Salinarimonas sp.: one gene and its partner. The protein of the gene in region 1 binds, or shares a complex with, the protein of each later gene. Links are inferred from orthologs where the notes say so. Each region holds a gene or a part of one and is shown on either strand. Other genes may lie near its edges. The genes, in order: mfd and uvrA.

The links.
Region 2: the proteins of mfd (region 1) and uvrA are in contact, whole or in part, in a crystal structure (PDB 4DFC), measured with the Escherichia coli proteins. The link is inferred for Salinarimonas sp. from one-to-one orthologs.

The regions. Positions count from the first base shown.
Region 1 is NZ_CP157794.1:2,535,651-2,546,842, reverse strand. What follows is about bases 2,523-6,659. They hold mfd (transcription-repair coupling factor), read left to right. Parts: upstream 2,523-2,904; coding sequence 2,905-6,459; downstream 6,460-6,659. Other genes in these bases: ABL310_RS11760 (type IIL restriction-modification enzyme MmeI), read right to left, coding at 6,488-6,659; ABL310_RS11770 (succinate dehydrogenase assembly factor 2), read left to right, coding at 2,523-2,810. Outside these bases: ABL310_RS11790 (MarR family transcriptional regulator), read left to right, coding at 1-144; ABL310_RS11785 (patatin-like phospholipase family protein), read left to right, coding at 162-1,019; ABL310_RS11780 (Lrp/AsnC ligand binding domain-containing protein), read left to right, coding at 1,319-1,555; ABL310_RS11775 (hypothetical protein), read right to left, coding at 2,160-2,291; more of ABL310_RS11770, read left to right, coding at 2,514-2,522; more of ABL310_RS11760, read right to left, coding at 6,660-10,081; ABL310_RS11755 (NAD(P)/FAD-dependent oxidoreductase), read right to left, coding at 10,441-11,192. UniProt on the Escherichia coli protein: Couples transcription and DNA repair by recognizing RNA polymerase (RNAP) stalled at DNA lesions. Mediates ATP-dependent release of RNAP and its truncated transcript from the DNA, and recruitment of nucleotide excision repair machinery to the damaged site.
Region 2 is NZ_CP157794.1:3,520,669-3,531,381, forward strand. Bases 3,502-7,159 are described here. They hold uvrA (excinuclease ABC subunit UvrA), read left to right. Parts: upstream 3,502-3,896; coding sequence 3,897-6,959; downstream 6,960-7,159. Other genes in these bases: ABL310_RS16235 (fasciclin domain-containing protein), read right to left, coding at 3,502-3,563. In the rest of the region: ngg (N-acetylglutaminylglutamine synthetase), read right to left, coding at 1-499; ABL310_RS16225 (N-acetylglutaminylglutamine amidotransferase), read right to left, coding at 550-2,328; ABL310_RS16230 (MarR family transcriptional regulator), read left to right, coding at 2,452-2,985; more of ABL310_RS16235, read right to left, coding at 3,045-3,501; ABL310_RS16245 (hypothetical protein), read left to right, coding at 7,183-7,398; ABL310_RS16250 (IlvD/Edd family dehydratase), read left to right, coding at 7,604-9,409; ABL310_RS16255 (cold-shock protein), read left to right, coding at 9,635-9,844; ABL310_RS16260 (GNAT family N-acetyltransferase), read right to left, coding at 9,917-10,480; aat (leucyl/phenylalanyl-tRNA--protein transferase), read right to left, coding at 10,574-10,713. UniProt on the Escherichia coli protein: The UvrABC repair system catalyzes the recognition and processing of DNA lesions. UvrA is an ATPase and a DNA-binding protein. A damage recognition complex composed of 2 UvrA and 2 UvrB subunits scans DNA for abnormalities.

The DNA of each region.
Region 1 (11,192 bases):
CACGGCGCGGAGCAGGCGCAGGCCGGCATCGCGGCCCAGCGCGCCTTCGTGGCGCGCACGCTCGGCCGGCTGCCTTCGGAAGACGTCGGCGAGCTCGACCGCATCCTGCGCGCCTGGCGCGACGTCGTGCGCGAGACCGTCTGAGGGAGCGCGCGCCGCCCATGTTCGACGCGATCGCCTTCGCGGGCGGGGGGAACCGCTGCTACTGGCAGGGCGGCTTCTGGGACGCGGCCGCGCCCGCGCTCGGCCTGCGCCCGCGTCTCGTGGCCGGCGTCAGCGCCGGCGCCTGGGCCGCCTGCTATTCCATGCTCGGCTTCGGCGAGAGCGTGCACCGGATGGTGGTGGAGGGCTGCTCGCAGGGCGTGCCGAACCTCGACTGGGCGGCGGCCCGGCGGGGCGGGCCGCTCTTTCCCGTCGCCGCCATGTATCGCGAGCTCCTCACCGAGGTGCTCGACACGGACGCGCTCGCCCGCCTGAAGTCGGAGGACGCGCCGGACGTGCTGATCTCCATCGCCCGGCGCCCGCGCTGGCTGCCGATGGCGCTCGCCGCGCCGGTCGGCATCCTCGCCTACCAGCTCGAGAAGGCGCTCCTGAAGCCGATGCACCCCCGCGGGGGCCGCGCCCTCGGCTTTCGCGGCGAGTACGTCCGCCTGCGCGACCTCGACACTCCCGAGGCGCTGGTCGCGGCGCTGCTCGCCAGCGCCAGCGTGCCGCCGATCACCCCCGTCGGCGCCGTCGCCGGCGCGCCCGCCCTCGACGGCGGCCTCGTCGACAACGTGCCGGTGGACCCGCTCCTGCCCTTCGAGGCCGAGGGCCGAGCGACCCTCGTCCTCCTCACCCGCCGCTACGCCCGCCTGCCGGAGGTGGCCAACCGCACCTATCTCCAGCCCTCCGAGCCGATCGCGGTGAGCCAGTTCGACGTGACGAAGCCGCGGATGATCGCCTTCGCCTACGAGCTGGGGCGCAGGGACGGCGCCGCGTTCGCCGCGCGGATGCGAGGGGAGGGGGGCGCGCGGTGAGGGCGGTGAGGGCGCCCGCCGCCGTGTCATCCCCGGCCGGAGCCGCGAAGCGGCGCAGGGGAAGGGGACCCGGCAAAAAGCGTCGCGCCGGAGGCGCTCTGGTGCCGCCGACTAGGCGGCTGGTCGCCGCCAATGGCCGCGGCTTCGCCGCGAAGAGTCGTGCTGGGTCCCCTTCCCCTGCGCGCCTGCGGCGCTCCGGCCGGGGATGACGGCGCGTGGCGGCCCCGCCCACCCCCTTGCGTCGCGCCTGTCGCCGGCCTACCAAGAACCCCTCCCACCCGCGAGACCGGAGCCCGCCCGTGCAGACCTTCTTCGTCGAGATCAAGTGCAAGCTCGGCAAGACCTACGACGTCGCGCGCGAGCTGGCGGACCGCGAGATCGCCTCCGAGATCTACTCCACGGCGGGCGACTACGACATCCTGGCCAAGTTCCACATCGACCGCGACGTCGACATCGGCCATTTCGTCGCCGAGAAGGTGCAGACGATCCCGGAGATCGACGACACCAAGACGGTGATCACGTTCAAGGCGTTCTGAGGGGGCGGGGCCGGGCGCTCGGCATGTCATCCCGGATTGCGAAGCAAGTCCGGGACCCAGAGCCACCGGAGTTTCCCTCAGCGTGCGCGAAGCGCGCGCGTCCCGCCGCCCGCGACGCCTTCATTCCCGTCCCGGGACGCGGCGTTGCACGCCGCTCGATTATCGTTGGCGGATCTGGGTCCCGGATCGCCTTCGGCGTCCGGGATGACATCTCCCCTGTCATCCCGGATTGCGAAGCAAGTCCGGGACCCAGAGCCACCGGAGTTTCCCTCAGCGTGCGCGAAGCGCGCGCGTCCCGCCGCCCGCAACGCCTTCATTTCCGTCCTGGGACGCGGCGTTGCACGCCGCTCCACGAAGGTCCGCGGATCTGGGTCCCGGATCGCCTTCGGCGTCCGGGATGACATCTCCCCTGTCATCCCGGATTGCGAAGCAAGTCCGGGATCCAGAGCCACCGGAGTTTCCCTCAGCGTGCGCGAAGCGCGCGCGTCCCGCCGCCCGCAACGCCTTCATTTCCGTCCTGGGACGCGGCGTTGCACGCCGCTCGATTATCGTTGGCGGATCTGGGTCCCGGATCGCCTTCGGCGTCCGGGATGACATCTCCTTATTAGCTCGGCGCAGCGAGCGCGAGCGGCACCTCGTCGATCCTGTCGAGCCCGCCATGGACGGTCCGCCGCAGGACGAAGGCCAGCTCGGCGAGCCCCGCCCGCTGCGTCCCGTCCAGCGATTCGACCGCCATCTCCAAGGCCCGCAGCAGGTTCAGGCCGCGGAGGCGCAATGGCGTCGGCGCCGGCCGTCGCCCCGTCCAGCGCCGGAAACGGCGTCTGCCGGGGAGCCGACGCAGTCCGGCCCGCGGCGCTGAGGCAGCCTACTCCGCAGAGCCCCACGACCCCGCTTCCAATCCCCGCCCCACCGTCTATATACGCCCCGGAACGCCACACCCCACGCCGGAGCGCCCCTCATGACCGGAACCACCCGCACGAGCGCCGATCTCGATCCGCGGCGGCGGAAGATCCTCTTCCGCTCCTGGCATCGCGGCATCCGGGAGATGGATCTCCTGATGGGCCGCTTCGCCGACAGCGAGATCGGGACGCTCACCGACGGCGAGCTCGATCAGTTCGAGGCGCTGATCGAGGTGCCCGATCGCGATCTCTTCCGCTGGCTCACCGGCGAGGACGAGACGCCGTCGAACTACGACACGCCCTTGTTCCGGCGCCTCAAGGACTTCCACACCCACGGCGCGCCGATCCACGTCTGAGCGCCGTTCGCGCGCCGCCCCGCCGCACGCGCCCGCCCGAACCCGGGGCGGGCGCTTTCCGTTGCCGACCGTCAGCCACACCTCGATAAGCCCGATGCCCAAAGCGCCAGCCGCCCGCGCGCCCTTGTCCAACCTCCCGAAGCGCGCCCTCGATCTCGTCGGCGCGGGGGAGAGCCTGACCCTCGCCGCCGCGCCCGACGGCTACGACGCGCTCGCGCTCGCCGATCTGGCGCTCGGGCTGAAGGAGAAGGCCGAGCGCTCGGCGATCCTGGTCCACGTGGCGCGGGACGGGCAGCGGGCGCAGGCGCTGGAGCGCGCGCTTCAGTTCGTCGCCCCGGGGCTCGAGGTGCTCTCGTTTCCCGCCTGGGACTGCCAGCCCTACGACCGCGTCTCCCCCGCGGGCGCGGTCTCCGCGCAGCGCATGACGACGCTCGCGCGCCTCGCCCGCACCAAGTCGTCGCCCGAGCGCCCGCGCATCCTCTCCACCACGGTGAACGCCATCCTCCAGCGCACCGTGCCGAAGGCGCGCATCCTGGCGGACACGTTCTCGGCCCAGCCCGGCAACGTCATCGCCATGGACTCGATCGTCCAATGGCTGGAGATCAACGGCTTCCTGCGCACCGGCACGGTGCAGGAGACCGGCGAATACGCCGTGCGCGGCGGCATCATCGACCTGTGGGCGCCCGGCCTCGCGACGCCGGTGCGGCTCGACTTCTTCGGGGACAGCCTCGAATCGATCCGCGCCTTCGACCCGGAGAGCCAGCGCACCATGACGACGATGCGCGGGCTCGACTTCGTGCCGATGTCGGAGGTGCAGCTCACCACCGCCTCGATCAAGCGCTTTCGCCAGGGCTACGCCGCCACCTTCGGCGCGCCGGGGCGCGACGACCTCCTCTACGAGGCGATCTCGGAAGGCCGGCGCTATGCCGGGCTCGAGCACTGGATGCCGCTCTTCTACGAGAGCCTCGACACGCTGTTTTCCTATGTCGAGGGCGCGCCCGTCGTGCTCGACCATCAGGCCGAGGACGCGGCTTCCGAGCGGCTCGCCACGATCCGCGACTATTGCGAGGCGCGCCGCCAGCAGATGGACGAGCGCCAGCCCGGCGTCGCCCCCTACAATCCGCTGCGGCCCGACGCGCTCTACCTCGCGCCCAAGGAATGGGCCTCGCGCCTCGAGAGCGGCGCGAGCGTGCGCGTCACGCCCTTCGCCCTGCCGGAGAGCGAGGGGCGGCTCGTCGTCGATTGCGGGGCGCGGCAGGGGCGCACCTTCGTCGCCGAGCGCGAGGCCGAGGGCACGAACGTGTTCGAGGCCGCGGCGGAGCACGTCGGGGCGCTCCAGCGCGCCGGGAAGGCCGTGGTCCTCGCCGCCTGGTCCGAGGGCTCGCGCGAGCGCCTCGGCCACGTCATGGCCGATCACGGGGTCGAGCGCACCAAGCTCGTTCGCCGCCTCGCCGAGGTGGCGGATCTCGCGCAGGGCGAGGTGGCGCTCGCCGTGCTCGGCATCGAGGCCGGCTTCGAGACGGACGCGCTCGCCGTCATCGGCGAGCAGGACATCCTGGGCGATCGCCTGGTGCGCCCGCGCCGGCGCGCGAAGCGCCCGCAGGACGTGCTCTCCGAGGTCTCCTCGCTGACGACCGGCGACGTCGTGGTCCACGCCGACCACGGCATCGGCCGGTTCGTCGGCCTCAAGACCATCGAGGCCGCCGGCGCGCCGCACGATTGCCTCGAGCTGCACTACAACGGTGGCGACCGGCTGTTCCTGCCGGTGGAGAACATCGAGCTCCTCACCCGCTACGGGTCGGAGGACACCGAGGTCCAGCTCGACAAGCTCGGCGGCGGCGCGTGGCAGGCCCGCAAGGCCAAGATGAAGAAGCGCATCCGCGAGATGGCGGGGCAGCTCATCCAGATCGCGGCCGCGCGCATCCTCAAGGAGGCCCCGAAGCTCGCCCCGGCGGAAGGGCTCTACGACGAATTCGCCGCGCGCTTCCCCTTCGAGGAGACCGAGGACCAGCTCACCGCCATCGACGCGGTGCTCACCGACATGGCCTCCGGCCGGCCCATGGACCGCCTGGTGTGCGGCGACGTCGGCTTCGGCAAGACCGAGGTGGCGCTGCGCGCCGCCTTCGCCGCGGCCATGGCCGGCAAGCAGGTGGCGGTCGTGGCGCCGACCACGCTGCTGGCGCGCCAGCACTTCAAGACCTTCGCCGAGCGCTTCAAGGGCCTGCCCGTCCAGGTCGGCCACGCCTCGCGCTTCGTCACCGCCGCCGAGCTCAAGCGCGTCAAGGAGGGGCTCGCCGACGGCACGATGGACATCGTGGTCGGCACCCACGCGCTCCTCGGCAAGACCGTCAAGTTCAGGGATCTCGGCCTCGTCGTCGTCGACGAGGAGCAGCATTTCGGCGTCACCCACAAGGAGCGCCTCAAGGAGCTGCGCGCCGAGGTGCACATGCTCACCCTCTCCGCGACGCCGATCCCGCGCACGCTCCAGCTCGCGCTCACCGGCGTGCGCGAGCTCTCGATCATCGCGACGCCCCCGGTCGACCGCCTCGCGGTGCGCACCTTCGTCACGCCCTTCGACCCGCTGCTGGTGCGCGAGGCGCTGCTGCGCGAGCGCTATCGCGGCGGCCAGGCCTTCTACGTGGTGCCGCGCATCGAGGACATCGCCGAGGTGAAGGACTTCCTCGACCGGGAGATGCCCGAGGCGAAGGTCGCGGTGGCCCACGGCCAGATGCCGGCGACCCAGCTCGAGGACGTGATGACCGCCTTCTACGAGGGCAAGTACGACATCCTGCTCTCGACCACGATCGTCGAATCCGGCCTCGACATCCCCACCGCCAACACGCTGATCGTCCACCGTGCCGACATGTTCGGCCTCGCCCAGCTCTACCAGCTGCGCGGGCGCGTCGGCCGCTCGAAGACCCGCGCCTACGCGCTCTTCACCGTGCCGGCGAACCGCACGCTCACGGTGCAGGCGGAGCGGCGGCTCAAGGTGCAGCAGTCGCTCGAGACGCTCGGCGCCGGCTTCCAGCTCGCCTCCCACGATCTCGACATCCGCGGCGCCGGCAACCTGCTCGGCGACGAGCAGTCGGGCCACATCAAGGAGGTCGGCTACGAGCTCTACCAGCAGATGCTGGAGGACGCCGTCGCCCAGCTCAAGGAGGGCGCCGACGAGCCCGTCGAGGACCAGTGGTCGCCCAACATCGCGCTCGGCGCGCCGGTGATGATCCCGGAGAGCTACGTCGCTGACCTGCAGGTGCGCCTCAACCTCTACCGCCGCCTCGCCTCGCTCGACACCGAGGAGGACATCGAGGCGTTCGGCGCCGAGCTCCGCGACCGCTTCGGCGAGCGCCCGCCGGAGGTGGACCAGCTGCTCAAGGTGATGGGCATCAAGCTTCTGTGCCGGCGCGCCAACATCGAGAAGGTCGACGCCGGCGCCAAGGGCATCGTCGTCGCCTTCCGCGACAATTCCTTCGCCAACCCGCAAGGCCTCGTCGCCTACGTCGCCGACCAGGGTCCCGCGGCCAAGGTCCGCCCGGACATGAAGATCGTCTTCACGCGCGACGTCGCGGAGGTCGACAAACGGCTGAAGGTGACGCGCGTGATCCTGCGCAACCTCGTGAAGATCGCGGAGGGGAGGGCGGCGGCCTAGTCGGGCATCGCCCCGCGCCCCCCGACCCTCAGCGCGGCACGAAATAGGTGCGCGCCCCTCCCTCGGCGCGGGCGCGGGCCGAGCCCGTGGCCACCAGCGTGTCGAGCACGGCGGCGATGCGGCGGCGGCGGGCGGCGTTGGCCCGGCCGTCGAAGGTGACGGCGATGGCGTCGGCCTGGACCGGCGTCGGCGCGCGGGCCAGTACGTCGCGCACGAGGCGGACCTGGTCGAGCCCGTCCGCCGGCCAGGCGGGCCGCGCGGCGAGGGGGACCGGGACCACCTCCATCTCCGGCAGGATCGCCTGCTCGGGCTGCGGCGCGCGGGCGCCGAGGCGGGGGACCTGGAAATCGGGCCGCAGCCAGCGCACGCGCCCCCGCGCCTCCTCCGCCGCCCGCTCGCGGTTGAGCGCGACGAGCCGGGCGAGGAGCGCCTCCTCCGCCTCGGCCTGCTCCGCCGCGACGGTGGGCGCCGGCGTCGTCGCCCCGGGGCGGCCGACGAGGGCGTCCGCGAGGTCCCCCCAGCCATAGGCGGCGAAGGCGGTGCGGTCGATCTCGTCGTGGAGCTCCTTCAGGATCGAGACGAGCCCCGCCGCGTGGACCCGCCGCTCGGCCTCGTCGAGGGGCCTCGCGTCCGTCCCCGCCTCGATCCCGCGCAGCCGCTCCAGCGCGTTGTAGAGCCCCGTCAGGGTCAGCGCGGGATGCGCCGCGAGCCGCTCCTTGCGAAACGCGTCGAGCCGTTCGCCCAGCGTGCGCAGCCGCTCGCGGATGGCGGCGTCGGGGTGGTGCGGGGGCGCGTCGAGGCAGGCGGGGAAGGGGAAGGGGTCGAAGCACTGCGTCTTGACGTAGACGGAGTCGTTGCCGACGCCGAGCCATCCGCCTTTCGCCATCGCCCAGCGCGTGTGGACACGCGAGGAGAGGACGGCGAGGTGGGCGGCGCTGTCGAGGCCGAGCGCGACGAGCTTGTTGTCCGGACGGATCGCCGCGTCGAGGAACTGGAACGCGCGATGTTTCGAAGTCTCTACGGTAGCGATGTAGCGGTCCAGACCTTCGATTGAAGGGCGCAGATCGGCCCTTGGCTCCCCGAAGATCCACCAATTGTCGCGGTACGTCGCGCGATTGTTCTGATCCCGCTCCGGCTTCACCGTCTCCGCGACGTGCTGATACACCGCCGGAAACCGCTCCAGCACCTCCTCGGCGGCGAGCGGGTAGAGATCGATCACCATCACCCCGCGGGGGCGGGCGGTGAGGTCGCGGCCGTTGCGATAGGGCAGGATGTGCCGTTCCAGCCCCGGCACGGTCCCGAGCCCGAGCGCCTCCGCCTTCTCGGGCGTGACGATGAAGCCCGCGCCGTGCAGCTTCACGCCCGGGCTCGACAGCGCCTCGTTCGCGAGCAGAGCCGTCGCCGCGCCGAGATCGGGCCCCACCGAGAGGTTTCCCGTGATCACCCCCTCCCGCCGCGCCAGCTCCACCTGCGGCGTGTCCGTATCGAGCCCCTCCTCGTGGACCACTGTCGCCAGCACGCCCGGCGTCTCGCCGCGGGCGCAGACCGTCATGGCGATGCGCACGGCGGCCGTGTCGGCGGACTTGTACCAGGGGTGGTCCGGCACGGCGAAGACGAGGGAGAGCGGCGCCTTGGCGGCGCGGTGGCGCTCGATCACTCGGCGCGAGAAGGTCTGCGTGATCGAGTTCGTGGTGATGAAGCCGAAGCGCAGCAACGGGCGCGCGGCGGCCCCGGCCGTGCGCTTGCCCCCGCCCTTCGCCTTCGCGCCCTTGCCCGCCGCGCCCCCGCCGCCCGCCGCGGCGAGGAGGCGCGTCGCCGCCTCGTCCCAGAAATGCATCACGAAATCGGCCCCGCCGGGCACGTCCGGGCGCACCGCCCAGCACGCTTCCGCATAGCCGTCGCCCAGCGCCGCGCGCATGTCCTTGCCGCCGATGAAGGGCGGGTTGCCGACGATGAAGTCCGCCTGCGGCCACTCCGCCCGGCGCGGATTGACGTAGCGATACACCTCCGTGCGCGCGGACGGGTTCGGGACCTCCGCGCCGGTGACCGGGTGGCGCATGAAGGTCACCCCGTCCCAGCGGCTCGCCGGGCGCCCGTCGGCCTCGCGCACCAGCTCCTTCGCATCGTAGGCGAGGATCGCGTCGCGGTTGAGGATCGTGCCGTAGGCGTGCAGCACCGGCGTGCCGACGGCCGCCGCGCCGCCGGTGCGCAGCTGCCATTTCAGGTAGCCGATCCAGAGCACCAGCTCGGCGATCGGCACCGCGCGCGGGTTGATCTCGAGGCCGAGGAACTGGCGCGGGCTCACCGTCTCGCCCTCCAGCGCGAGCCGCGCCTGATCCTGGCCGAGCGCCTCGAGCGCGTCCAGCACCTCGCCCTCGAGCCGCTTCATCAGCTCGAGCGCCACGTAGAGGAAGTTGCCCGTGCCGCAGGCCGGGTCGAGCACCCGCACGGTGCACAGCTGGTGGTGGAAGCCCCGGATCGTCGCGAGCGCGCCCTCGGCGTGCCCCGCCGCGGCGAGCTCGTCGGCGCGGCCCTTGGCGACGTCCCATTCCGCCCGCAGCGGCTCGATGATCGTGGGAATGACCAGCCGCTCGACATAGGCGCGCGGCGTGTAGTGCGCGCCGAGCGAGGCGCGCTCGCGCGGATCGAGGGCGCGCTCCAGCAGCGTGCCGAAGATCGCGGGCTCGACGTCCCGCCAGTCCCGCTCGGCGGCGTCGAGGAGCTCGGCGATCGCGGCGCGCTCGAGGGGCAGCGCCCGGCGGGTCTTGAACAGAGTGCCGTTGAAATGCCGCAGCGTCTTCATCAGCCGCGGCTCGTAGAGGCCCGCGTCCATCGCCGCCCACAGGCTCTCCACCGCCGGCACGAAGGCGGAGGGATTGTCCTTCAGGTCGGCGAGGAGGTCGCGGAACCGGTCCAGCAGGCCGACGTCCTCGGCGAACATGGTGAAGAGGCAGCGCATCAGGAATTCCGCCAGCTCCTGCGCGTCGTGGCGCGCCTCCAGCCGCTTGGCGATGCGCGCCAGCCGCTCGGCCACCTCCCGCGTCACCCGCGCCGATTCGCGCGCCGGGTCGAGCGCGTGCGGGTCGAGGAAGACCTTGCGCAGCCGGTCCCGGACGTCCTCGCGCCGCAGGTCGTCGAGGCGGATGCGGTAGGAGGCGCGGTCCGGGAAATGCGCGTAGTTCTTGCCCTGGCCGGAGAAGTCGGCGAACAGCTCGATGACGTGGCCGACGTCCACGACGACGAGGAAGGGCGGGTAGCCGTGGTCGACGGGCAGGGCGCGCGCGTAGTTCTCCGCCTGCCTGCGCGCCTCCAGCATCACCTGGTCCCAGCCGCGCCCGGCCCCCCGCGCCGCAGCGCCCACGCGCTTGGCCGATTGCTTGGCCTCCAGCACGAAATGATCGCGCTTGTAGCAGTCGATGAAGCCCGGCGTGCGCGACCCGTCCGCATGGACGAAATCCACCTTGCGCTCGAAGACGTAGTCGTTCAGCGCCGTCTCGGCGGCGGAATAGGTCGGCGGATCGACGCCGAGGAGCGCGCACAGCCGCGTCACGAAAAGCTGGTAGTTCGCACGCTCTGAGCCGTCGGCGCCCCGCGCCTCGGCGATGAACCCCTCGATCTCCATGAACGCCCCGCCACCCGTCTCACGAGCAGGTTAGGCGGGAGAATCTGAAGTAGCAAGCCGCATCCGACGCGATTCAGGATTCTCACGAAGCCCCGCGGCGAGGGAACGGGGGTGAGGGGCGTGCAGGACCGACGCCGAGTGCTTTCCTTCCCTGTAGGGGAAGGTGGCTCGGCGAAGCCGAGACGGATGGGGCGCGGCGCGAAGCGACGCGTTCCGCGAAGCGGAAGCCCCCGTCTGCCGGCGGTCGCGCCGTGAATTCGGCTTCGCCGAACGCGCGTCCCGCGCGCCCCATCCGTCACCGCGCTTCGCGCGGCGACACCTTCGCCTACAGGGAAGGAAAGGGTTCGGAACCGCCCGCCTCACCCTCCGGCGAGCATCGTCCCCAGCATGAACCCCGATCCCGCGCCCGTCCCGGCGCCGGGCCAGGTGGAGGCGCCGCACAGGTGCAGGCCCTTCACCGGCGTGGCATAGCGCGACCAGCCGGGGACCGGGCGGAAGAGGAAGTTCTGGTCGAGGTGGTGGGAGCCCGCGAGATTGTCCCCGCCGATCAGGTTGGGGTTGTCGCGCTCGAGGTCGGCGGGGGAGTGGACCGCCCGGCCGAGGATCTTGCCCCGCAGGCCCGGGGCGTAGCGCTCGATCACGTCGAGCACGCGCTCGGCGTAAGCCTCCTTCGCGCCGTCCCAGTCCCGCGCCGCGATCGCGCCGGCGGCGTCGCCCCTGATCTCGCCCGGCAGCACGCGCACCTGCACCCAGAGCACGTGGTTGCCCTCCGGCGCCCGGGACGGGTCGACCACGGTGGGCTGGCCGACGACGAGGACCGGCTCGCGCGGCAGGAGCCCCTCCATCGCATCGGCGTAGGTCGCCGCCATCGTGGCCATGTCCGGCGCGAGATGGACGTAGGCGAAGCGCTTCAGGTCCGCGCCCGCCGCCCAGTCCGGCAGGCCGTCGAGGGCGAGGTGGAGCATCATCGTGCCCGGCCCCGGGCGGAAGCCCTCGAGCTTGCGCGCGTACTCCGCCGGGCGCGCGCGCTCCTCCAGCATCCGGCCGAAGACGAGCTTGGGATGCGCGTTGGCGACGATCGCGCGGCCGGCCTCGAATCGGCGTCCGTCGG
Region 2 (10,713 bases), 980 kb from region 1 along the record:
GGGCGTGATCGACGCCCGTCACCGTGCCGACGATGGCGCCGGACGCGTCGTCCTCGGCGACGAGGTGGATGATCGCCCGCGAATCCCGCCGCGCCCAGAAGAATTCCGGCGGCACCGGCACCATGCTGCGCCCGGCATAGATGCGGTTCACCGCGTCGGCGTCCGCGCGGGAGTCGAGCCGGCGCACGGTGAAGCCGTGATAGGGCCGCTCGCTCTTCTCGTAGGAGGCGAGGTCGAGCCGGTAGGTGTGGGACGGGTCGAGGAAGATCTCCTGCGGCGCGGCGGCGAGCGCCACGTGCGGGTCGCGCACGTAGACGGCGATGTCGCGCCGGTCGGGCCGCTCGCCGCGCATGGCCTCGGCGAGCTCGGTCACGTCGTCGAAGGTCTGGCCGAAGAGCAGCCGGCCCCAGCCGCAATCGATCGCGGCGTTGGGGCGCGCGAGCACGGCGGCGGGGTCGACGCGGGCGGGATCGGCGTCGGTGCGGTTCAGGTCGGTCATGGTCTGCCCCCGGTTTCCGTCACGGGTGTGCGATTCGGATCGGCCGCGCTTTACAGGCCGTGGCTCTGCAGCCAGGTCTCGAGCAGCGCCACCTGCCACAGCTCCGAGCCGCGCAGCGGCGTGATCGCCGAGCGGGGGTCGTCGAAGAGCCGCTGCAGGTAGGCCTCCGAGAACAGGCCGCGCTCGCGCGCCTTCTGCGAGGTGAGGGTGTCGCGCACCATGTCGAGCGTCGGTCCCTCGATGTATTTCAGCGCCGGCACGGGGAAATACCCCTTCGGCCGATCGATGACGTCGGCCGGGATGACCTTGCGCGCGGCCTCCTTGAGCACGCCCTTGCCGCCGTGCGCCAGCTTGTGGCGGGACGGGATGCGCGCGGCGAGCTCGGCGAGCTCGTAGTCGAGGAACGGCACGCGGGCCTCGAGGCCCCAGGCCATGGTCATGTTGTCGACGCGCTTCACCGGATCGTCCACCAGCATGATGGTGGAATCGAGACGCAGCGCCTTGTCGACCGGGTCGGTCGCGCCGGCTTGCGCGAAATGCGCCTCGACGAAGGCGCGCGCCTCGTCCTTGTCCACCCGCCAGCCCGGGGCGAGATGCTCGTTCAGCCGGGCGTGCGAGCGGTCGAAGAAGGCCTCGGCGTAGTCGCCGACGGGGTCGTTGGAGCCCGCCACCTTCGGGTACCAATGGTAGCCGGCGAAGACCTCGTCCGCCCCCTGGCCGGACTGCACGACCTTGACGTGCTTCGCCACCTCGCGCGACAGCAGATAGAAACCGACATTGTCGTAGGAGACCATCGGCTCGGACATGGCCCGGATCGTCGCCGGGAGCGCGTCCAGCATGTCGGTGGAGGGGATGAAGATCTTGGTGTGGTCGGTGTCGTAGTGCTTCGCGATGAGGTCGGAATAGACGAACTCGTCGCCCTTCTCGCCGTTCGCCTCCTCGAAGCCGATGGAATAGGTGCGCAGGCCCGACTGGCCGGCCTCGGCGAGGAGGCCGACGATCAGGCTCGAATCGACGCCGCCGGAGAGGAGCACGCCCACCGGCACGTCCGCCACCATGCGGCGGGCGACCGCCTTGCGCAGCTCGTCGAGCGTGAGGTCGCGCCACTCCTCGAAGGAGCGCTCCTCGTCCTCGGCCGTGCGGGTGAAGTCGAGCGCCCAGAAGCGCCGCTCGGTGGAGGCGCCGTCGGCCTCGATGACGCGGATCGTCGCCGGCGGGAGCTTGCGCACGCCCTTGATCATGGTCCACGGCGCCGGGACGACGGCGTGGAAGGACATGTAGAATTGCAGCGCCACCGGATCGACCGAGCGGTCCACGCTCTCGTCGGCGGCGAGGATCGCCGGCAGCGAGGAGGCGAAGACGAGGCCGTTCGCCGTCTTGGCGAGATAGAGCGGCTTGATGCCGAAGCGGTCGCGCGCGAGCACCACGCGGCCGCTCTCGCGCTCGTGGATCGCGAAGGCGAACATGCCGTTGAAGCGCTGGACGCAGTCCGGGCCCCAGGCGTGGTAGGCCTTGAGGATCACCTCGGTGTCGCCGGTGGAGAAGAAGCGATAGCCCTTCCCCTCGAGCTCGCGACGCAGCTCCGGATAGTTGTAGATGCAGCCGTTGAAGGCGATGGTGAGGCCGAGCTCGGAATCGACCATCGGCTGCTCGGCCTTGTTCGACAGGTCGATGATCTTCAGCCGGCGATGGCCGAAGGCCACGCGGCCGCGGGCGACCACCCCCTCCGAATCGGGCCCGCGGGGCGCCATCGCATCCGTCATCCGGGTGATGGCGTCGGCCGAAGCCGGGCTGCCGTCGAAGCTGAGCGCGCCGCAAATTCCGCACATGTCGTGGTTTCGCTTTCTCTTGGCCCCCGCCGGCAGCGGGCGCGGTATCTCTCCGGGTTCGTTTGAGATCGAATGTTTACAGCTCGAACGTTTTGATGTCAAATGATCTCCGGAGGTTTTCGCATGACGAACGACGAACGGCTGCGCTTCGTTCCCGCCGGCGCGGCGGCGCCCCCAGCCCCGCTCGCGGGGCTCGCCGAGGCGGATCCCACGGCCGCCGACATCGAGGCGCTGATGAAGGCGATCCGCGTGATCGCGCAGGCCATCGACACGCGCTCCAAGGCGGTCTCGCGGGTCTCGGGACTGACCATCCCGCAAATCGTGGTGATGCAGGCCGTGCGCGCCCGCGGCGAGGTGACGACGAGCCTGCTCTCGCGCCATTGCGATCTCTCGGCCGGCACCGTGGTCTCGATCCTCGACAAGCTCGAGGAGCGCGGTTTCGTCGAGCGCTATCGCAATGCCGCCGATCGGCGGATCGTGCACACGCGCCTCACGCCGGCCGGCGCGGCGGCGCTGGTCGAGGCCCCTCCCCTGCTGCCGCCCGCGGCCCTGGGCGACCTCGCACGCCTGCCGGCGGCCGAGCGCCGGGCGCTGGTCGCGGCCTTCCAGGCGGTCGCCGGCATGCTGAGGGGCGAGGCGGCGGAGCCGGCGGCGTAAGGAAGGGCCGCGCGCGTTCCCGCCCGCGGCCCTCGCGTCTCGGGTGTCCCCCCGAACGATCACATGCCGGGCATCAGCACGCCGTCGATGACGTGGACGACGCCGTTCGAGGCGTCGATGTCGGCCTGGGCGACGGTCACCGTGTTGCCCTGCTGGTCGGTGAGCGTGACCTCGCCGCCCTCGACGCTGGCGGTGAGGGTCTCGCCGCCGGCGGTCTCGATCTCGGCCTGGCCGCCGCCGGCCTCGATCTGGCTCGTGAGGTCGCTCGCCATCACCTCGCCGGCGACGACGTGGTACATCAGCACGCCGCGCAGCTGCTCCTGGTCGGCGAGGAGATTGTCGAGCGCGCCCTCGGGCAGCGCCTCGAAGGCGGCGTTGGTCGGCGCGAAGACCGTGTAGGGCCCTTCGCCGGAGAGCGTGTCGACCAGCTCGGCCTCCTGCACGGCGGTGACGAGGGTCGAGAGGTCGTCGTTGCCCGACGCCAGCTCGACGATCGACTGCTCCTGGGCGAGGGCCGGGGCCGCGGCGAGGGACACGGCGAAGGCCGCGGCGGCGCCGCGGGCGAGAATCGTGTGCATGAAGCTCTCCTTGGTGAATTGGGCTTTTCCTCATGCCCCCCGGCGCGCTCTACAACGCGCGAGTTCGGCTTCGGGTCCGCGTGAACGGCCGGAGAAAATCGGGCGCAGGTCCTGGCCGAAGGCGGATGCGCCGACTTGCGATCGTATCGGTTTTGTTCTAGCCAGGAGGCGGCCCGCCCGAGGGTGCGGCGTCGCGTGCGCGATTCGCAGGGCCGCCGAGCGGCCGGGGCGATGGCGGGCGCGCGTCGGCGCACTATATCGACGCGGTCCGCGGGCGTGCTCTGCGTCCCGAGCCCGCCCCCGTCCGTCTTCCTTTCGACGAGCCTCATCCGCATGTCCGATCTCGACGATCTGTTCGACCGCGCCCGCGCCGGCGATCCCACCGCCCGCGTGATCTCCGTCCGCGGGGCGCGCGAGCACAATCTCAAGAACGTCGACCTGATGATCCCGCGCGACAAGCTCGTCGTGCTCACGGGGCTGTCGGGCTCGGGCAAGTCCTCGCTCGCCTTCGACACGATCTACGCCGAGGGCCAGCGGCGCTACGTCGAGAGCCTCTCGGCCTATGCGCGCCAGTTCCTCGAGATGATGCAGAAGCCGGACGTCGACCAGATCGACGGGCTCTCCCCGGCCATCTCCATCGAGCAGAAGACCACCTCGAAGAACCCGCGCTCGACGGTGGGCACGGTCACCGAGATCTACGACTACATGCGCCTGCTCTGGGCGCGCGTCGGCGTGCCCTACTCGCCCGCCACGGGGCTGCCGATCGAGAGCCAGACCGTCTCGCAGATGGTCGACCGGGTGCTGGCGCTGCCGGAGAAGACGCGGCTCTACCTGCTCGCGCCGGTGATCCGCGGGCGCAAGGGCGAGTACCGCAAGGAGCTCGCCGAGTGGCAGAAGAAGGGCTTCCAGCGCGTGAAGATCGACGGGGCCTATTACGAGATCCCCGACGCGCCGGCCCTCGACAAGAAGTTCAAGCACGACATCGACGTGGTGGTGGACCGGCTCGTGGTGCGCGAGGACATCGGCGCGCGGCTCTCCGAGAGCCTCGAGACCGCGCTCGAGCTCGCCGACGGAATCGCCGTGATCGAATGGGCCGACGAGAAGGACGAGAGCGGCGCGCCCAAGCGCATGACCTTCTCGCAGAAATTCGCCTGCCCGGTCTCCGGCTTCACCATCCCCGAGATCGAGCCGCGGCTGTTCTCGTTCAACAACCCCTTCGGCGCCTGCCCGACCTGCGACGGCATCGGCCACGAGATGCGCATCGACCCGGACCTGATCGTGCCGGACGAGAGCGCCACCCTGAAGCGCGGGGCGATCGCGCCCTGGGCGAAGTCGACCTCGCCCTATTACGGCCAGACGCTGGACGCGCTGGCCAAGCACTACGGCTTCAAGACCAGCGTCGCCTGGCGCGACCTGCCGTCGAGGGCGCGGGAGGTGATCCTCTACGGTTCGGGCGGCGAGGCCGTGCGCATGGCCTACGACGACGGCTTGCGCGCCTACGAGGTGAAGAAGCCCTTCGAGGGCGTGATCCCCAACCTCGAGCGGCGCTACAAGGAGACCGAGAGCGACTGGGCGCGCGAGGAGATCTCGCGTTACATGTCCGAGACGCCCTGCGCCGCCTGCGGCGGCAAGCGGCTCAAGCCCGAGGCGCTCGCGGTGAAGATCGCCGCCTGCGACATCGGCGACGTGAAGCGGCTCTCGGTGAAGGAGGCGCACGGCTGGTTCGAGGCGCTGCCGGCGCGGCTCAACGAGAAGCAGACGGAGATCGCCGGGCGGATCCTCAAGGAGATCCGCGAGCGGCTGACCTTCCTCAACGACGTGGGGCTCGAGTACCTGACCCTCTCGCGCGCCTCGGGCACGCTGTCCGGCGGCGAGAGCCAGCGCATCCGCCTCGCCTCGCAGATCGGCTCCGGCCTCACAGGCGTGCTCTACGTGCTCGACGAGCCCTCCATCGGCCTGCACCAGCGCGACAACGAGCGGCTGCTCGGCACGCTCAAGCGGCTGCGCGACCTCGGCAACACGGTGATCGTGGTCGAGCACGACGAGGACGCCATCCTGCAGGCGGACTACGTCGTCGACGTCGGGCCGGGCGCCGGCATCCACGGCGGCCAGATCATCGCCAAGGGCACGCCCGCGCAGGTGATGGCGAGCCCCGCCTCGCTCACCGGCAAGTACCTCACCGGCGAGATGGCGGTGAAGACGCCGAAGATGCGCCGCAAGGGCCAGAAGAGCCGGGCGCTGAAGGTCGTCGGCGCACGGGGCAACAACCTCAAGAACGTCGACGTCGAGATTCCGCTCGGTACCTTCACCTGCGTCACCGGCGTCTCCGGCGGCGGCAAGTCGACGCTCGTCGTCGACACGCTCTACAAGTCCGTGGCGCGCAAGCTCAACGGCGCCATGGAGCATCCCGCCCCGCACGACCGGCTGGAGGGGCTCGAGCATCTCGACAAGGTCATCGACATCGACCAGTCGCCCATCGGCCGCACCCCGCGCTCGAACCCCGCGACCTATACGGGCGCCTTCACGCCCATCCGCGAGTGGTTCGCGCAATTGCCGGACGCCAAGGCCCGCGGCTACCTTCCCGGCCGCTTCTCCTTCAACGTCCGCGGCGGGCGCTGCGAGGCCTGCCAGGGCGACGGCGTCATCAAGATCGAGATGCACTTCCTGCCGGACGTCTACGTCACCTGCGACGTCTGCAAGGGCAAGCGCTACGATCGCGAGACGCTGGAGGTGAAGTATCGCGGCAAGTCCATCGCCGACGTGCTCGACATGACGGTCGAGGAGGCGCGCGACCTGTTCAAGGCGGTGCCCTCGATCCGCGAGAAGATGGAGACGCTCGCGCGCGTCGGGCTCGGCTACGTCAAGGTCGGCCAGCAGGCGACCACGCTGTCCGGCGGCGAGGCGCAGCGGGTGAAGCTCTCCAAGGAGCTCTCCAAGCGCGCCACCGGCCGCACGCTCTACATCCTCGACGAGCCGACCACGGGCCTGCATTTCCACGACGTGGCGAAGCTGCTCGAGGTGCTGCACGAGCTCGCCGACCAGGGCAACACCGTCGTCGTCATCGAGCACAATCTCGAGGTCATCAAGACCGCCGACTGGGTGATCGACCTCGGCCCCGAGGGCGGCGACGGTGGCGGCACCATCGTCGCCGAGGGCACGCCGGAAGAGATCGCCGCCGCGAAGGCCAGCCATACGGGCCGGTTCCTGGCGGAGGTGCTGGCGCGCCGGCCGATGAAGACGGTCGGCGTGACCGAGGACGCGGCCGGGACGGCGGGCAAGACGCCGACGAAGACGCCGACGAAGGCGGTGGGGAAGAAGGCAGGAGCCGGGGAGAAGAAACCCGCCGCGGAGAAGAAGCCGGCGCGCAAGCGCGCGACGCGTCAGGCGGCGGAATGACACGCCGCCCGGCCCCTCCCCGCAGGGGAGGGAGGAGGCCGAAGGCCGACGGGTGGGGAGGGCCGGGCGCGCGCCCTCCCCTCCGGGCTGCCGATGCGGCCCACCCCTCTGCGGGGCGATGCCGGCGCCCGACATATGTTCCCATTCCAGGAATCTTCCCGCCAAGCTCCGAACTCCTTCGAAGCTCAGGCGTTGTCTCCCCAACACGGAAGGAGGCACGACCATGCTGGACCAGGCGCGGTTCTCTTTGGGCGACAAGGTGCGGCTCGTCGCGGACGAGCGGCAGATGATCCGCATCCACCCCAACCAGATGGCCCTCACCTACGAGGTGATCCGCATCGTCCCCGGCGAGCGCGACGGCGAGGCGATCTACCACATCAAGAGCGAGCGCGAGCCCCACATGCGCGCCGTCGACGAGAGCCGCCTCGCGGAGGCGTGAGGCGGGCCGCCGAGGCGGCCGGAACGGACGGGGACCTCCGCACCGGGGGTCCCTTTTTCATGGGCGCCTTCGCGCGCCGGCATCCGCGCGCCGATGCGCTGGCCGGCTTGCATTTCCCGAACACGAAGGAGCCCGCCGCCGTGTCGACAGGCGCGCAAGCGCGCGTATGATCCCTCTCGAGGAAACACGAGGGAGCAACGCCGCCATGCCCGCAGACCGCCGCATCACGCCCAGCCAGCTGCGCTCGCGGCTGTGGTTCGACAATCCCGAGAACCCCGGCATGACGGCGCTCTATCTCGAGCGCTACCTGAACTACGGCCTCACCGGCGAGGAGCTGCGCTCGGGCAAGCCGATCATCGGCATCGCGCAGACCGGCTCGGATCTCGCGCCCTGCAACCGTCACCACCTCGAGCTCGCCAAGCGCGTGCGCGACGGCATCACGGCGGCGGGCGGGCTGGCGCTCGAGTTCCCCTGCCACCCGATCCAGGAGACCGGCAAGCGCCCCACCGCCGCGCTCGACCGCAACCTCGCCTACCTCTCCCTCGTCGAGGTGCTCTACGGCTACCCGCTCGACGGCGTGGTGCTGCTCACCGGCTGCGACAAGACCACGCCCGCCTGCCTGATGGCGGCGGCGACCGTCGACATCCCGGCGATCGCGCTCAACGTCGGCCCGATGCTCAACGGCTGGATGGACGGGGCGCGCACGGGCTCGGGCACCGTCATCTGGGCCGCGCGCGAGCGGCACGCGGCGGGGGAGATCGACTTCCAGCAATTCATGGACATCGTCGGCTCCTCCGCGCCCTCGAACGGCCATTGCAACACGATGGGCACGGCCTCGACCATGAACGCGCTCGCCGAGGCGCTCGGCATGTCGCTGCCCGGCCAGGCGGCGATCCCGGCGCCCTATCGCGAGCGCGGGCAGATCAGCTACGAGACGGGCAAGCGCATCGTCGAGATGGTGTGGGAAGACCTGAAGCCCTCCGACATCCTCACCCGCGAGGCCTTCGAGAACGCGATCGTCGCCTGCTCCGCCATCGGCGGCTCGACCAACGCGCCGATCCATGTCAACGCCATCGCCAAGCACGTGGGCGTGCCGCTCGATTGCGACGACTGGGAGAGGGTCGGCTTCGAGATCCCGCTCCTCGTCGACATGCAGCCGGCCGGGCGCTTCCTCGGCGAGGAATATTTCCGGGCCGGCGGCCTGCCCGCCGTCCTGGCCGAGCTGATCGACGTCGGCAAGATCCACGAGGGCGCGATCACCGCCAACGGCCATACGATCGGCGAGAATTGCCGCGGCAAGCATTCCTGGGACCGCGAGACGATCCGCCCCTACGAGCGGCCGATGCGCGAGAAGGCGGGCTTCCTCCATCTCAAGGGCACGCTGTTCGAGAGCGCCATCATGAAGACGAGCGTGATCTCGAAGGAATTCGCGCAGCGCTATCTCGAGAGCCCCGACGACCCGCTTGCCTTCGAGGGCCGCGCCGTCGTGTTCGACGGGCCGGAGGACTACCACGCCCGCATCGACGACCCGGCGCTCGGCATCGACGAGGACGCGATCCTGATCATGCGCGGGGCGGGGCCGATCGGCTATCCCGGCGCGGCGGAGGTGGTGAACATGCAGCCGCCGGGCGAGCTGATCCGCCGCGGCGTGCGGGCGCTCCCCTGCATCGGCGACGGGCGCCAGTCCGGCACCTCGGCCTCGCCCTCGATCCTCAACGCCTCCCCCGAGGCGGCGGCGGGCGGCGGGCTCGCCCTGCTGCAGACGGGCGATCGCATCCGCATCGACCTCAACGAGCGCTCGGCCGACATCCTGCTCCCGCCCGAGGAGCTGGAGCGCCGCCGCGCCGATCTCGCGGCGAAGGGCGGCTTCCCCCACCCGGCGAGCCAGACGCCCTGGCAGGAGATCCAGCGCGCCATGGTCGACCAGCTGTCGGACGGCATGACGCTGAAGCCCGCGGTGAAGTACCAGCGCATCGCCTCGACGTTCGGGGTGCCGCGGGACAATCATTGAGGGGTGGGCGGGGCCGGCGCGGAGCCGCGAAAATATCCACGCCGGCCATCTTGGAAACGCCCCATTTCCCCCTTATCTGAACAGCATCGAGTTTTCGGCCGGACGACTTGGCCAGGAGCGCTTCACGGCGCGGCTGACGACCCCTCTACCAAGACATCGATATCCCATGGGCGGGCGCCAGTCGCGCACGCCCGAGCCTACCAGCATGCCTTGAAAGGAATCGTCATGCAGACCGGCACCGTGAAGTGGTTCAACACGACCAAGGGCTACGGCTTCATTCAGCCCGACGAGGGCGGAAACGACGTGTTCGTCCACATCTCCGCCGTCGAGCGCGCGGGCCTGCGCGGCCTCAACGAGGGCCAGAAGGTCTCCTACGAGATCGTCGCCGACCGCCGCACCGGCAAGTCCTCGGCGGACAAGCTCGCCGTCGCGTAATCCGCGCCGCGAGAGCCAACGAGACGCGAGAGCGCCGGCCGAAAGGCCGGCGCTTTTCGTTTCGGGCCGCGCTCACGGCCCCCATAGCGCGGGCCGCATCCACGGCCCGGGCGGGGTGAGCCGGCCGGGCGGCGGCGCCGGCCCGTCGCCGAGCGACGCCCCCTGCCAGGCCGCGCGCCACGCCTCGGGAAGATCGTAGGGCGGCGCGATCGCGGTCTCGGGCGTAAATCCGAAGCGGCCGTAATAGCCGGGATCGCCGAGCACCAGCACGCGCCGCACGCCCGCCTCCTCGAGGCGGCGGAAGCCTTCCCGAACCAGCGCCGAGCCGATCCCGCCGCGCTGGGCCTCCGGCGCCGCGCAGAGCGGCGCGAGCAGCGCCAGCGGCGCCGCGCGCCCGTCCACCCCGCAGCGGCTGAAGGCGACGTGCCCCAGGATCGGCGCCCGCGTTCCCTCCGGTTGCCCGCCCCCTCGCTCGTCGGCGGTCGCGACGAGCGAGAGCACCACGTCGCCGAGCCCCGACAGGGCCTTCACGATCGGAAAAAGGTCCTCCTCCGGGAACGCGGCCGCATAGAGCCGCGCGAGCGCCGGCTCGTCGGCGGGGCTCGCGGCGCGGATGGAGGCGGGACTGGCGGGCATGCGACGGCTTCCTCGGGACGTGGGTCGACCGAGAGCATGTCTCGGCTCGCGCCGAGCGTCCAGGGGCCGCGGCCGCCGGAGGCGGCCCTCCCCTCACGGCATGCGCCGCTTCGTGGCGATCATGTCGAGCGCCTGCGCGCCCGAGACGGGCTCGCCCACGGGCCAGGCGTCCCAGCGCGCTTCGTAGGCGAGCGCCTCGCCGAGCAGGCGCTTGTACTCGCGCCGCGAGACCT